DNA from 2 places in the Arthrobacter sp. TMN-49 genome. Region 2 is predicted to be linked to the other one. Evidence: predicted binding sites of a transcription regulator. Region 2 holds the regulator's gene; the other holds the start of a gene.
The links. The regulator Rex, encoded in region 2, represses fermentation and respiration genes when NADH is low (regulators of the CRP and FNR family bind a similar motif). The targets are predictions, from matches to a motif close to CTTGTGAANNNNTTCACAAG.

Region 1: ACX80E_RS02060 (glyceraldehyde-3-phosphate dehydrogenase) is a predicted target of Rex. The motif match lies at 4,458-4,477, and genes of this name have one in related genera.

Annotation. Positions count from the first base shown of each region.
Region 1 covers NZ_JBTNDH010000002.1:194,672-200,720, reverse strand. The annotation lists gene ACX80E_RS02075 (peptide chain release factor 3) at 1-1,294, shown strand, start outside; gene ACX80E_RS02070 (HNH endonuclease family protein) at 1,326-2,129, opposite strand; RNA gene rnpB (RNase P RNA component class A) at 2,327-2,706, opposite strand; gene ACX80E_RS02060 (glyceraldehyde-3-phosphate dehydrogenase) at 2,887-4,377, opposite strand; gene ACX80E_RS02055 (YaaA family protein) at 4,654-5,418, shown strand; gene ACX80E_RS02050 (zinc ribbon domain-containing protein) at 5,524-6,049, opposite strand, start outside.
Region 2 covers NZ_JBTNDH010000001.1:195,341-201,389, reverse strand. The annotation lists gene ACX80E_RS00900 (3-deoxy-7-phosphoheptulonate synthase) at 121-1,242, shown strand; gene ACX80E_RS00895 (helix-turn-helix domain-containing protein) at 1,380-1,616, shown strand; gene ACX80E_RS00890 (30S ribosomal protein bS22) at 1,729-1,827, shown strand; gene ACX80E_RS00885 (HAD family hydrolase) at 2,038-2,850, opposite strand; gene ACX80E_RS00880 (glutaredoxin family protein) at 3,013-3,315, shown strand; gene ACX80E_RS00875 (redox-sensing transcriptional repressor Rex) at 3,489-4,187, shown strand; gene ACX80E_RS00870 (hypothetical protein) at 4,300-5,019, opposite strand; gene ACX80E_RS00865 (hypothetical protein) at 5,157-5,627, opposite strand; gene ACX80E_RS00860 (YceI family protein) at 5,979-6,049, opposite strand, start outside.

The sequences.
Region 1 (6,049 bases), on a different contig from region 2:
AGATACGTACCGCGTGCTGGCGGCTGTGGATTGTGCCGTCATGCTTGTTGACGCCGGTAAGGGTCTGGAAACACAGACCATGAAACTTTTTGAGGTGTGCCGGCAACGCAATCTGCCCATCATCACAGTCATCAACAAGTGGGACAGGCCCGGTCTGGATCCGCTGGAATTGATGGATGAAATCACCGAGCGCACGGGGCTCACGCCCATGCCGCTGACCTGGGCCATCGGCATCGCCGGCGACTTCCGGGGCGTGTGGGACATCCGCCGCAACGAGTTCGCCAAGTTTGCACGTAACAGCTCCGGTGCCCAGATTGCACTGACCGAATACATGACCCCTGAGGCGGCCGCCGAATCCGAAGGGGAGGCCTGGACCGATTCCACCGAGGAAGCCAGCTTGGTGGTAGATGTCGACGCTCCCGTGGATTTGGCGGCGTTCTATGCCGGCAAGGCCACTCCCCTGCTGTTCTCCTCAGCCGCACTGAACTTTGGTGTGAAGCAGATTCTGGACACCCTGGTGGACTTCGCACCGCCCGCCTCACCACGCCCCGACGTGGCCGGCGCCACCCGCCCGGTGGATGCTCCGTTCTCAGGTTTTGTCTTCAAGGTACAGGCCGGCATGAACCAGGCCCACCGCGACCACGTGGCCTTCATCCGGGTCTGCTCCGGCATGTTTGAGCGTGGCATGGTTGTCACCCAAACCCGCACCGGCAAATCCTTCGCGACCAAGTACGCCCAGCAGGTCTTTGGCCGCGACCGCGAAGTGATTGACACAGCCTTCCCGGGCGATGTTGTTGGCCTGGTCAACGCCTCCACGCTGCGCGTGGGCGACACCTTGTTTGTTGAGGAATCGGTGGAGTACCCGGCCATTCCGCTCTTCGCCCCGGAACACTTCCAGGTGGCCCGCTCCAAGGATCCCAGCAAGTACAAGCAGTTCCGCCGCGGCATCGAGCAGCTTGAGCATGAAGGCGTCATCCAGGTGCTGCGTTCGGACCTGCGCGGAGACCAGGCACCCGTGCTGGCGGCCGTGGGCCCCATGCAGTTTGAAGTTGTCGAGGACCGCATGCATCACGACTTCAACGCCCCCATGCGTCTAGAGCGCCTCCCCTACAGCCTCGCCAGATTGACGACGCCGGACGCCGCAGCCACGCTGAGCACTGTCCACGGCGCTGAGGTGCTGGAGCGCAGTGATGGTGAATTCCTGGCCCTGTTCAACGATATTTGGGCCATGCGCCGGGTCGAAAAGAACTACCCGGAGCTGCCTTTGACGGAGATCGGCACTAAGCGCGAATAGGGATTCCCTGCTTTGTTCCTGCGCGGTGGGTTTATTTCACGTACCCGGAACCCAGCGCCGCTTGCCTCGGGCAGCGGCCCAGAACGTTTTCCATGGCCCACTTCTCGGCTGGCGTCACCCACAGCTGGTAGGCGGCTTTGACCGATATTTGCCGGGCCACATAGTGGCAACGGAACTTTTTCGAGGGTGGCAGCCAGCTGGCGGCATCGGCGGCGCTCTTGTCTTGATTGGCGTCCCCGTCCACGGCCAAGAGGTTCAGCGGATCATTGGCCAGGGACTGCCGTTGCAGCGGCGTCAGGATGGCGGCTCCCGTTTGCCAGGCGTTGCCCAGGGCCACCACGTGATCAATTTGAACGGCCTCGCTGGTGTCCTTGCCGCGTTGGAATGGCACGTTCTTGCCGGTGTATGGCTCGTTCAGCGTGCCTGATGACACCAGACACAGTGATCCCGCAGTGAACTGCACCGCCTGCAGATCGCGGCGCAGGACGTCGTTGCGAGTGTCGCAGCCATTGGCATCAGCATCCAGCCACGCTTCGCCAAAGGCACTGCGTTGGTAGTCAGGTTGCGGCGATTCACCTTTGACCTGAAGGGTTTCCAGAACGGCCAAAGCCGATGCTGACGTCAGAACCGCTATGGGCTGGCCCAATGCGGGCGAGGGCGTGGTGACCGCCGGCGCTGGACCGGCATCCGGTGTGAACGGCCAACGACCCGAGCTGTGCAGCCAGCCGGCCAAAACCACCAGCACCACAACGGCCAACAAAACGGCTTCCCGAACGGGCGGCCGTGGCGCCTTATCTGTGCGCTGCTGGGTGACGTCTTGCGCGTGCCGTGCCATGGGACATCCTCACCCCTGACCCGCCCTAGGCAAGGACTCCCGCTGTTGGGCTCAGCTGACCCGGTCCGTGGTGCGTCCTTGTGCCCGGAGCATTGTAGTGCCGGTAACTCGGTCACTTTAAGTTTAGAAGGTTGCGCGGGAAGGTGGCGCCAGTTATCCACAGGGGCAATCAAGGCGCACGAATTGGCCTGTTTGTTTGGATAGGGCAGCCGTTACGCCGGGTTTTGTCATCCGCCGAAGTTACCCGCGGCGGAGAGGCAACCATCCATCTACGAACGCCGTTGCCGACGCCCTCTAGCAGCCTACCCAGACACTCGGGCGAACAGCCCTCAATCATGCCCTGTCTGGCCTTGCTCCGGGTGGGGTTTACCTAGCTTCCCTAGTCACCTAGGGAACTGGTGGTCTCTTACACCACCGTTTCACCCTTACCTGCTCCGGTCGAAGCCGTGCAGGCGGTCTCTTCTCTGTGGCACTGTCCTGCGGGTTACCCCGAGTGGGCGTTACCCACCACCCTGTTCTGTGGAGCCCGGACGTTCCTCGAGCCACTTGCGTGACGCGCGGTTGCCTAGCTGCCCTATCCAGTGGTCAAGTCTACAGGGCGAGGGGCCACAAACGAGCGCAGCGAGTTTGGGGAGCCCTGTGGACGCTACAGGGCTGGCGCCTTGCCGGGGACGCACCCACGGTGGGCCGGCACGCAAAAGGCGGGTCCGCCGTCGAACTTTATTGTTCGACGCCGGACCCGCCCTGAGTACGTTAGCTAGACCAGCACTGCGACCGGCTCGACAACGGCGTCAAGCGCCGGGAAAGCGCGCGGGTGAACCCCGGCCATTTCCTCCATGACGCGGACCACCTGGCAGCTGTAGCCGAATTCGTTGTCGTACCAGACGTAGAGCACCAGATGCTTATCGTTGCTGATGGTGGCCAAGCCGTCCACAATGCCGGCACGGCGGGAGCCGACAAAGTCGCTGGAGACCACCTCGGGTGAGTCGATGAAGTCGATCTGCTTGCGCAGGCCCGAATTCAGCGACATGTCGCGCAGGTGCGTGTTGACCTCGTCCTTGGTGGTGCCGTTTTCCAGGGTCAGGTTCAAGATGGCCATGGACACGTTCGGGGTGGGCACCCGGATGGAGTTGCCGGACAGCTTGCCCTCGAGCTCGGGCAGGGCCTTGGCCACAGCCTTCGCCGCGCCAGTTTCGGTCAGCACCATGTTCAACGCGGCCGAGCGGCCCCGGCGGTCACCCTTGTGGAAATTGTCCGTCAGGTTCTGGTCGTTGGTGAACGAGTGAACCGTCTCGACATGTCCGTGCACAATGCCGTACTTGTCATTGAGCACCTTCAGCACGGGCGTGATGGCGTTCGTGGTGCAGGAGGCTGCGGTGACAATGGTGTCCTCGGCTGTGATGGTGCCGTGGTTGATGCCGTGCACAATGTTCTTCAGCGCACCCTTGCCCGGCGCCGTCAACAGGACCCTGGCGGCGCCCCGGCTCTGCAGGTGCTGGGACAGGCCTTCCTCGTCACGCCAGCGGCCCGTGTTGTCCACGATCAGGGCGTCGTGGATGCCATAGGACGTGTAGTCAATGGTGGCCGGGCTGTCCGAGTAGATGACCTGGATGGCTGTGCCGTTGGCCAGGATGATGTTGTTCTCGGCGTCAACTGTGATGGTGCCGTTGAACGGGCCGTGGACGGAGTCGCGGCGCAGCAGGCTGGCGCGCTTGGTAAGATCGGCGTCGCCACCCTTGCGCACCACGATGGCGCGCAGGCGCAGCCCGTGGCCGCCACCGGCGTGTTCGATCAGGATACGGGCCAGCAGGCGGCCGATGCGGCCGAACCCGTACAACACTACGTCCGTGCTGGTGCGCTCATCAGCACCGAAGCGATCGACGACGTCGGCCAGTTCGATGCGCAGGAACGTCTCAAGGTCATTCTCATCCGAGGCCTTGAAATTTGCATTGAGCCGGGCCAGGTCAAGCGAGGCTGCACCTAGTTGCAACTTGGCAAGCACCTGCAGCAGTGGCAGGGTTTCTTCCACCGGAAGTTCAACATCGTCAATCTGGCGGGCAAAGCGGTGGGCTTTGAGAAGGCTAATGACAGACTGATTGATCAGTGATCTGCCGTGGATGCTGGTGAGAACATTGTTCTCCCGGTACAGCCTGCCGATGAGCGGAATCATGGCCTCCGCCATGGATTCGCGGCCAATCCACGAATCCAAAATTGTGTCGCAGTTGTTTGTCACGAGTTGTTGCACCACGTAGATAACCTCTTCTAGCTCAAAACACCCTTGGTCCAAGCCAAATCTAGTGTGACAGCGCGCCGAGGTTACGCGCGAGTTCCGTGATTCACTTCACTAGACCGGTCCACTCCCGCGTCAGCCCATCCCGCGCCCCCGCGTCAGCCCATCCCGCGCCCCCGCCCCCGCGAACGGGCAGTAGATGTTGATGTTGGCGCCCAGCATCAACATCTACTGCCCGTTCGATTTCCGAAGGCAGTGGAATGCGAGGGGCGAACCGGCCGCTAAACTCGAACGGTGCTCATTTTGTTGCCCCCCTCCGAAGGTAAGACCCCCGCCGACGCAGGAAGACCTGCGGATCTGGCCGAGCTCAGTTTCCCCGAGCTGACACCAGCCAGGGAAGGGGTGGCGTTGGCCCTTGCCGCCGTCTCCGAGCAGCACGACGCGTTGAGCCAGCTGGGCGTTGGGGCAACCTTGGCCCACGAGGTCAGCAGAAACACCAGACTGATCCATGAACCGGCAGCCCCGGCACACACCATCTACTCAGGGGTGCTCTTCGACGCCCTGGGGTACAGCAGCATGAACGCAGCACAAAAGAAGAAAGCCGACTCCACCGTGCTGGTGATTTCAGGGCTGTGGGGCGCCGTGCGCTTTGGCGACAGGATTCCCGCCTACAGACTTTCCATGTCTGTTGGTCTGCCGGGCCTAGGCAAGTTGGCCAGTTTTTGGAAGCCAAAACTAGCCCAAGCGCTCAATGGACATGCCGAGGGTCACCTGCTGGTGGATTGCCGCTCCAGCAGCTACGCCGCCGCGTGGGCTCCTGATCCGCACCGCACCGTGTCCGTCAACGTTCTCACCGAACGCGACGGCACCCGCAAAGTGGTTTCGCACTTCGCCAAGCACACGCGCGGGGAATTGGCGCGGCATTTGATCACCCGCCGCGGCAAGGAGCCGCTAACCCCTGAGCAGCTGGCCTCGGCTGCCGGTGAAAAGTGGCAGGTGGAGCTTGTGGCCGGCACAGCCCGCAAGGCGCACGCGTTGAACATCATTCTCACCGACTGACAGCCCGAATCACCGCCAATCGCAACTGGCCCGCAGAAAACGCCGAAAATATCCACGAATTCGTGAATTTTCGGCGTTTTCTGCGGGCCAGTTGTGCTGGGGTGTCTAGTTCCACTCGTCCGAGCGAACCAGGATGGCGCCAGAATCCGGGCAGAAGACAATCGTCTCCGGTGGGGCCTTCTTGATATCCACCAAGTCCCCGGCACTTAGCTGCATGCCCGATCCTTCCGACTTTCCATGGAACAGCCGGGCAGCACCCACGCCGTACTTGGCCAAGGAACGCTCGTAGATGGCCAGCAGCTCAGGAGCAAAGGTGGCGGTCAATTCCGCACGTTCAGCCAATGTGGCATCGCGCTCCATTTTCAAGGCACCCAGTTTGCTGCGTACCTCATCAAGAACTTCATCCAGCACTGATTGCATCTGCTCCACCAGGGCTCGTTGCGCGCCTTGCTGGGCAGTGACCTGCTCGTACGCCTCCATGCGCTCCAACTCGGTGTCTTCGAGCTCGCCGCGACGCTTGTTTAGCGACACCAGTTCACTCTGGAGGGCCATGAGGTCCTTAGACAGGCCCGTGCCACTGTTGAGCTTGGCATCGTCGCGCTCAATGCGTGCCACAACTGCTGCCACATCA
Region 2 (6,049 bases):
ACACGCATCCAATCACCTTCAGAGCCAACAGGACAGAGAATTCATTCTCTGTCCTTCGCCATTTCTTGGCGGGCTCCGAAGAGGGGCCCGCTGCCATCTTGCAGCAAAGGAAACCCCGCAATGAGCCCCGCAGCAGCCACCGAATCGCCTCTCCAGCCCACAGCCAATCTGCGCGTCAGCCGCTTCACGGCGCTGCCGTCACCGAGCGAGCTTGCAGCGGTGCTTCCGCTGAATGCCCACGCCAGCAACGTCGTCGAACGCGGCCGTGATCAGGTCCGGGCCATCATGGACGGCGTGGATGACAGGCTCCTGGTTATCGTGGGCCCGTGTTCCATCCACGACCCCAAGGCTGGGCTGGAGTACGCTCGCCGCCTAGCTGTCACAGCCAAGGAGCATGAAGAGGATCTGCTCATCGTGATGCGCGCCTACTTCGAGAAGCCGCGCACCACCGTGGGCTGGAAGGGCCTGATCAACGATCCGATGCTCGACGGCAGCCACGACGTCGCCACGGGCCTGGAGATGGCGCGCAACTTCCTGCTACAGGTGGCCCAGCTGGGACTGCCCACGGGCACCGAATTCCTCGAACCGATCAGCCCGCAGTACACGGCCGACCTGATCTCCTGGGGTGCCATCGGTGCGCGGACCACCGAAAGTCAGATTCACCGCCAGCTCAGCTCCGGACTGTCCATGCCCATCGGGTTCAAAAACGGGACCGACGGCGGCCTGCAAGTCGCCCTTGACGCTTGTAACGCGGCCGGTGCGCCGCAGTCATTCCTGGGCATTGACGGCAACGGCCGAGCCTCCCTGGTCAGCACCGAAGGAAATCAAGACACGCACGTGATCTTGCGCGGCGGTCGGACGGGACCCAACTACCGTGCAGAGGACGTGGCCGACGCTGCCGCGCAGGCCAGCAACGCGGGCATCAACCCGCGGCTCATCGTTGACGCCAGCCACGCCAACTCGGGCAAGAGCCACCACCGCCAAGCCGAGGTGGCTCTCGAAATTGGTGCCCAACTCGAAGCCGGTGACCCCTCCGCCCACAACATTGCCGGGATCATGCTGGAAAGTTTCCTGGTGGGCGGGGCCCAGAACCTCACGGTTGAGCAGGTGGCAGCCGGAACAGCCGAGCTGAACTACGGTCAGAGTGTCACCGACGCCTGCATGGACTGGGACGTCAGTGCCGAGGTGCTGGCCACCCTGGCGCGCAGCTCACGGATGCGCCGCAACAGCAGCGCCGCCTAGGCCCACGCAATGGCAAAAAATTGTGGTGCACACCATTCACAGTGCCCCCTTCTGCCCCTAGAGTTAGGGCTAGAGGCAGAAGGTGCCGTGTGCTGGACGCCGGAAAAGTTTTTGGGCGGCGAATACCGAGGTCAGCCATGACACAGGAGCAGAATTTCACCAATGTGCACTTCTTGACTGTTCAAGAAGTTGCCGAGATCATGCGCGTGTCCAAAATGACCGTGTACCGTATGGTGCACGCCGGAGAGCTCCCGGCAGTCCGCTTTGGCAGGTCATATAGAGTCCCGCAGAACGCCGTTGAGACGCTCCTCAAGGGTGCGGTGGTGGATGGCACAGGTGCTAGCGGAACTTCCGGTTCGGCGCAGACCGGTTAGGCACGGTAGTCTAGGAAAGATCCATTTTCGGCTTTGACCGATTCCTGCGATCGGTCGACCTAATCGTTTGGGCCTCACTAGAGGCCTTCTATGCAGTTTGTGAGGAACTTTCATGGGTTCAGTAGTTAAGAAGCGCCGCAAGCGGATGTCCAAGAAGAAGCACCGTAAGCAGCTTCGCAAGACGCGTCACCAGCGTCGTAATAAGAAGTAAATCTTCTTTTTTGCGAAAGCACCCGTTCACCTTCACGGTGGGCGGGTGCTTTTTTATGCCCGACGGCGGCGCCGCGCGTGGAGCTGGATGGGCCCACGCTCGCCTGGTTCCTGAGAAATCGCGTCAGCGCCTGCGCCCGGTTGGGCCCACAGCTCCGAGGGGCCCCGATCTCAGACGCGCCAGCGGCTGGAATCGGGGAGGAGCTGGGGATCAGCGGCGGCGCACGATGGAGATGCCCTTCCACAGGCCGTAGACCGCGCCTACTCCGGTGGCTGCCTTCAGGCCCAGCGTTGCTGCCCGGCGCCCCGAGCGGTAGTCATAGACGGGCCAGTTGTTGTCGCGGGCGTGCTTGCGCAGCTTCGCGTCAGGATTGATGGCCACAGGGTTTCCCACAGCTGTGAGCAGGGGAATGTCGTTGTAGGAGTCGCTGTACGCCCAGCACCGGGAAAGGTCCAGGCCTTCCGTCTCCGCCAATTCGCGAACTGCCCGGCCCTTGGCGGGCCCGTGCAGGATCTCACCCACCAGACGACCCGTGTACACGCCGTCGTCAACTTCCGCCACCGTGCCCAGGGCGCCTGTCAGGTTCAGGCGTGCGGCTATAACGCCGGCAACTTCCACCGGAGTGGCTGTCACCAGCCAGACTTGCCGGCCAGATTTTAGGTGTTCTTGGGTGAGTGCCTTGGTGCCGGGCCAGATCTTGGAGACGATCATCTCGTCAAAGACTTCTTCACCCAGCTGGCGCACAAATTCGGTGCTAATGCCGGCAGCCAGTTTTTGCGCAGAATCCTGAACTGAATGAACGTCGTTCATGTTCTCGCCGCGCAAGATGAATTTGGCTTGCTTCCAGCCGAATCCGGCGGCGTCTCCGAGGGTGAAGGCGCGCTTTTGATACATTTTCCGGGCCACATGGAACAAGCTGGCACCCTTCATCAACGTGTTGTCCACGTCAAAGAAGGCTGCCTCGCCCTGGTGTTGCGCAGTAGTCGAGGTGGCCTCGGCACTGTTGGTAGTCACGTCGGGCATGGAATGAGTCTAGTCAATCCAGCCCGGCTGTGCCGCTCACGCCACCTGAAGTAAGGCTTAACTGTGGTGAAACTTTCATTTAGCGAGCAGGCCGGTCCGCCAGCCGGTCGGAATCTGGTCCGTCAGCTGTGCGAACGTGCCACGACTGAGTACCGTTGAGGCATGGAACCTGCTGCCAACAGCGCAAAAACTCAAGCCACCCCCGCACACCCTGCCCCGCGGCTGGAACTGGTGACCAAGGCCGGCTGTCATCTTTGTGACGACGCACGCGAGGTTCTCAGGCAGGTAGCCGGTGGCCTGGGATTGAGCTGGTCGGAGATCACCATCGACGGCAATGCCGAACTCACTGCCCTGTACGGTGAGGAGATTCCTGTTGTCCTGGTCGACGGAATCCAGCGAGATTTTTGGCAGATTGACCCCGTCCGCCTCCGCGCCACCCTTGAGAGGGCCATGGCGAGGGCCTAGCCTTGGGCCAGCAAGCAGCCAACCACTGCACCTGAACTGTTTGGTATATCAAGGGCCGGGCTTTTGGCTATGACTAAGGACAGGTCCTAAAGTGGTTTAAAGCCGACGGCGGATCTTGCGGACACCTGCTCCTGACTCAGGGGCGGCTTAGTTTGAGAATGTGGAGTGTTGTCGTGATCCCAGTGCAGACCCCGGGTGACCAGCCGGCTGAACAGGCCCGGCAGCTGCCCCCTGCCACCGTGTCACGGCTCACCTTGTACTTGCGCACACTCAATGCCTTGCTCACTGACGGGGTGGAGAACGTATCTTCCGAGGCCCTTGCCGAATCCGCCGGCGTAGGCTCGGCGAACGTTCGCAAGGACCTCTCCTACTTGGGCTCCTACGGCACGCGCGGTGTTGGCTACGAGGTGGCGAATTTGAGCCGACAGATCGCCCAGGCGCTTGGCCTGACTCACGACTGGCGGGTGGCCATAGTTGGTGCCGGTAACTTGGGCAGGGCCCTTGCCCGGTATGCCGGGTTCGAATCGCGCGGATTTGATGTCGTGGCGTTGCTCGATGCTGATCAAATGCTGGTGGGAAACGAGATCGGTTGGCTGCGGGTCAGCGACGTGGCACATCTTGAAGCAGTGTTGGCGGGCACCCGCGCCAATATGGTGGTCCTGGCGCTACCTGCCGCGGTGGCACAATCCGTCTGTGACAGGGTGGTGGCCGCTGGCGTCCACAGCATTCTCAGCTTTGCCCCCGTGGCCCTGAGCGTCCCGGATCACGTAAATCTCCGCAAGGTGGATATGGCCACCGAACTGCAAATCTTGGCCTACCACGCGCAACGTTTGCAGGATCCGTCCCTGGAGCAACACCGCCCCGGGGCGTGACGCCGGTTCCCTCGTCACAGCGCCGGCGGTGCTCTTCGAACGTACAGTTGTGGCTGATGTTTGTGTGGCACACCCACCACAACTGTACGTTCGACGGGGGCGGGTACTGGTTTCAGCGCCCGGTGTTGCCGCGGCGGGCCTTGTGCGCCAGAAAGAACTCCTTGGCAGGTGACCTGTGCAGGATCACCACTGCTACTGCGCCCAAAGCAATCTGGATGAAGGTGAGGGGGTTCAGTTGCCCCAACAAGAGTAGAGAAAGGCAGGCCAGGACAAGGGCTGTGGTCCGGGCCCAGTTGGCGCCGCGACGGATTCGCCGTGCCAGCCAAAAATAGGTGGCAGTCATGGCGGCGCTGATGACCATGGCCATGAAGAACACCGTGTTGATGATCGCCGGGTCCGAATAGACCTCTGCCAGGGCCGGGTAGCCAGCCATGGATTCTTGCACAGCCTCCAAGGCGACGGCCTTGACCTGCGGCACCAAGAGCGCCAGCAACAACGCCACCACGGATAGTGCCTGCATAACCCCTGCGGCCATGATCAGCCGGGTCGCGAGGATCACGCGGGCAGGCGGCGCCAACGGTGCATCGGAGCCAACAGGCCCGCCGCTAATTGCACTGTTGGACGCAGCGCGGCCCTGAAATCCCGGGTACCTGGATGCGGGTGGCAGCGCCGGGGCTGAGCCGTGGCCTGCTTGGGCGTCCTTGACGTCCTGCGGCGGTTCCCACCCGGCGGGGGCGTATTGGCCATAACGGGGGACACCGGGGGATATTTCCCCATAGTTTCCCGGGCGGGGCGTGGTGTTCTCTTGAGGTTCTTCACCGGGCGTGGTCATGGCAGCTGCTCTTTCGGAGTCGACCGCGGCCCGGAGTAGACGAATGGGCCTTGAAGTAGCCCTAGCATGCAGAAAGGCCGCGGTGGGGTTTGCTCTAAACCCTACGCGACCTCACTGCGCCCCACTAGTTCTTGCCGCTACTGCGTGACTCCCCTGGCCTGGGAGTTAAGCCAGGCCGTTGATTCGGGCAGCCACATCAAGACCGTGGCCACAATGCCGAGCAGGCCACCGCCTGCGCCGAAGAACAGCAGGACGATGCTGAGGACGGCGATGGCCGACAATGCCATCCGCGCCCATTGCATGCCCTCCTTGAGCTTCATGGCACAGACAACTATGGCAAGGATCAACGCCAGTGAAATGATGGCAACAATGATCCCCTTGACGCCCTGCGCGCGAAGTTCCGCGCCGCTGCCCGGGATGGTGATGCCGAGGATGGAATTGTCCCTGGCGCCCAAAGCGATGACCGAACCGATCAGCAAAAGGAACGTTGCCAAGAGCCATAAGGCGGCTGATACCAGCCAGATGATGTAGGAAATCTTCAGCAGCTGCGGCAACCCGTCCATCTTGAACATCCCGCCAAAGCCGCCTACCGGCATGACCTCATTCATTGAACGAGGCCTATCCTTGGGCATCTCAAACTTAAAATCACCGGCGGGTGCCGGTCCGGCCTGCTGATACCCGGGAGGAGATTGCTGATAGCCCGGCGGCGGCATCGACCCAGCCGGAGGAGGCGCCTGCGGACCCGGTGTTTGGTACCCCGGAGGAGGCGTGGTGGGATCAGGCTGGGAACCGGCAGAAGACGGTTGCGAGCCTGATTGCTCGGGACCTTCAAACTCATTCGGTGTACTCATAGCAGTACCCTAGTCCTGGCCCGGGCACTTGTATAGATGTACTAGCACATGCACGAATGCCGGCCCGCCATCGTGGCGGACCGGCATTCGGGCAGTGCAGGGTGAAGACTATGCAGCTCTGACGAAGGCCACGTCGAGGGTGATGGTGACCTTGTCCGAAACCAGCACGCCGCCGGCTT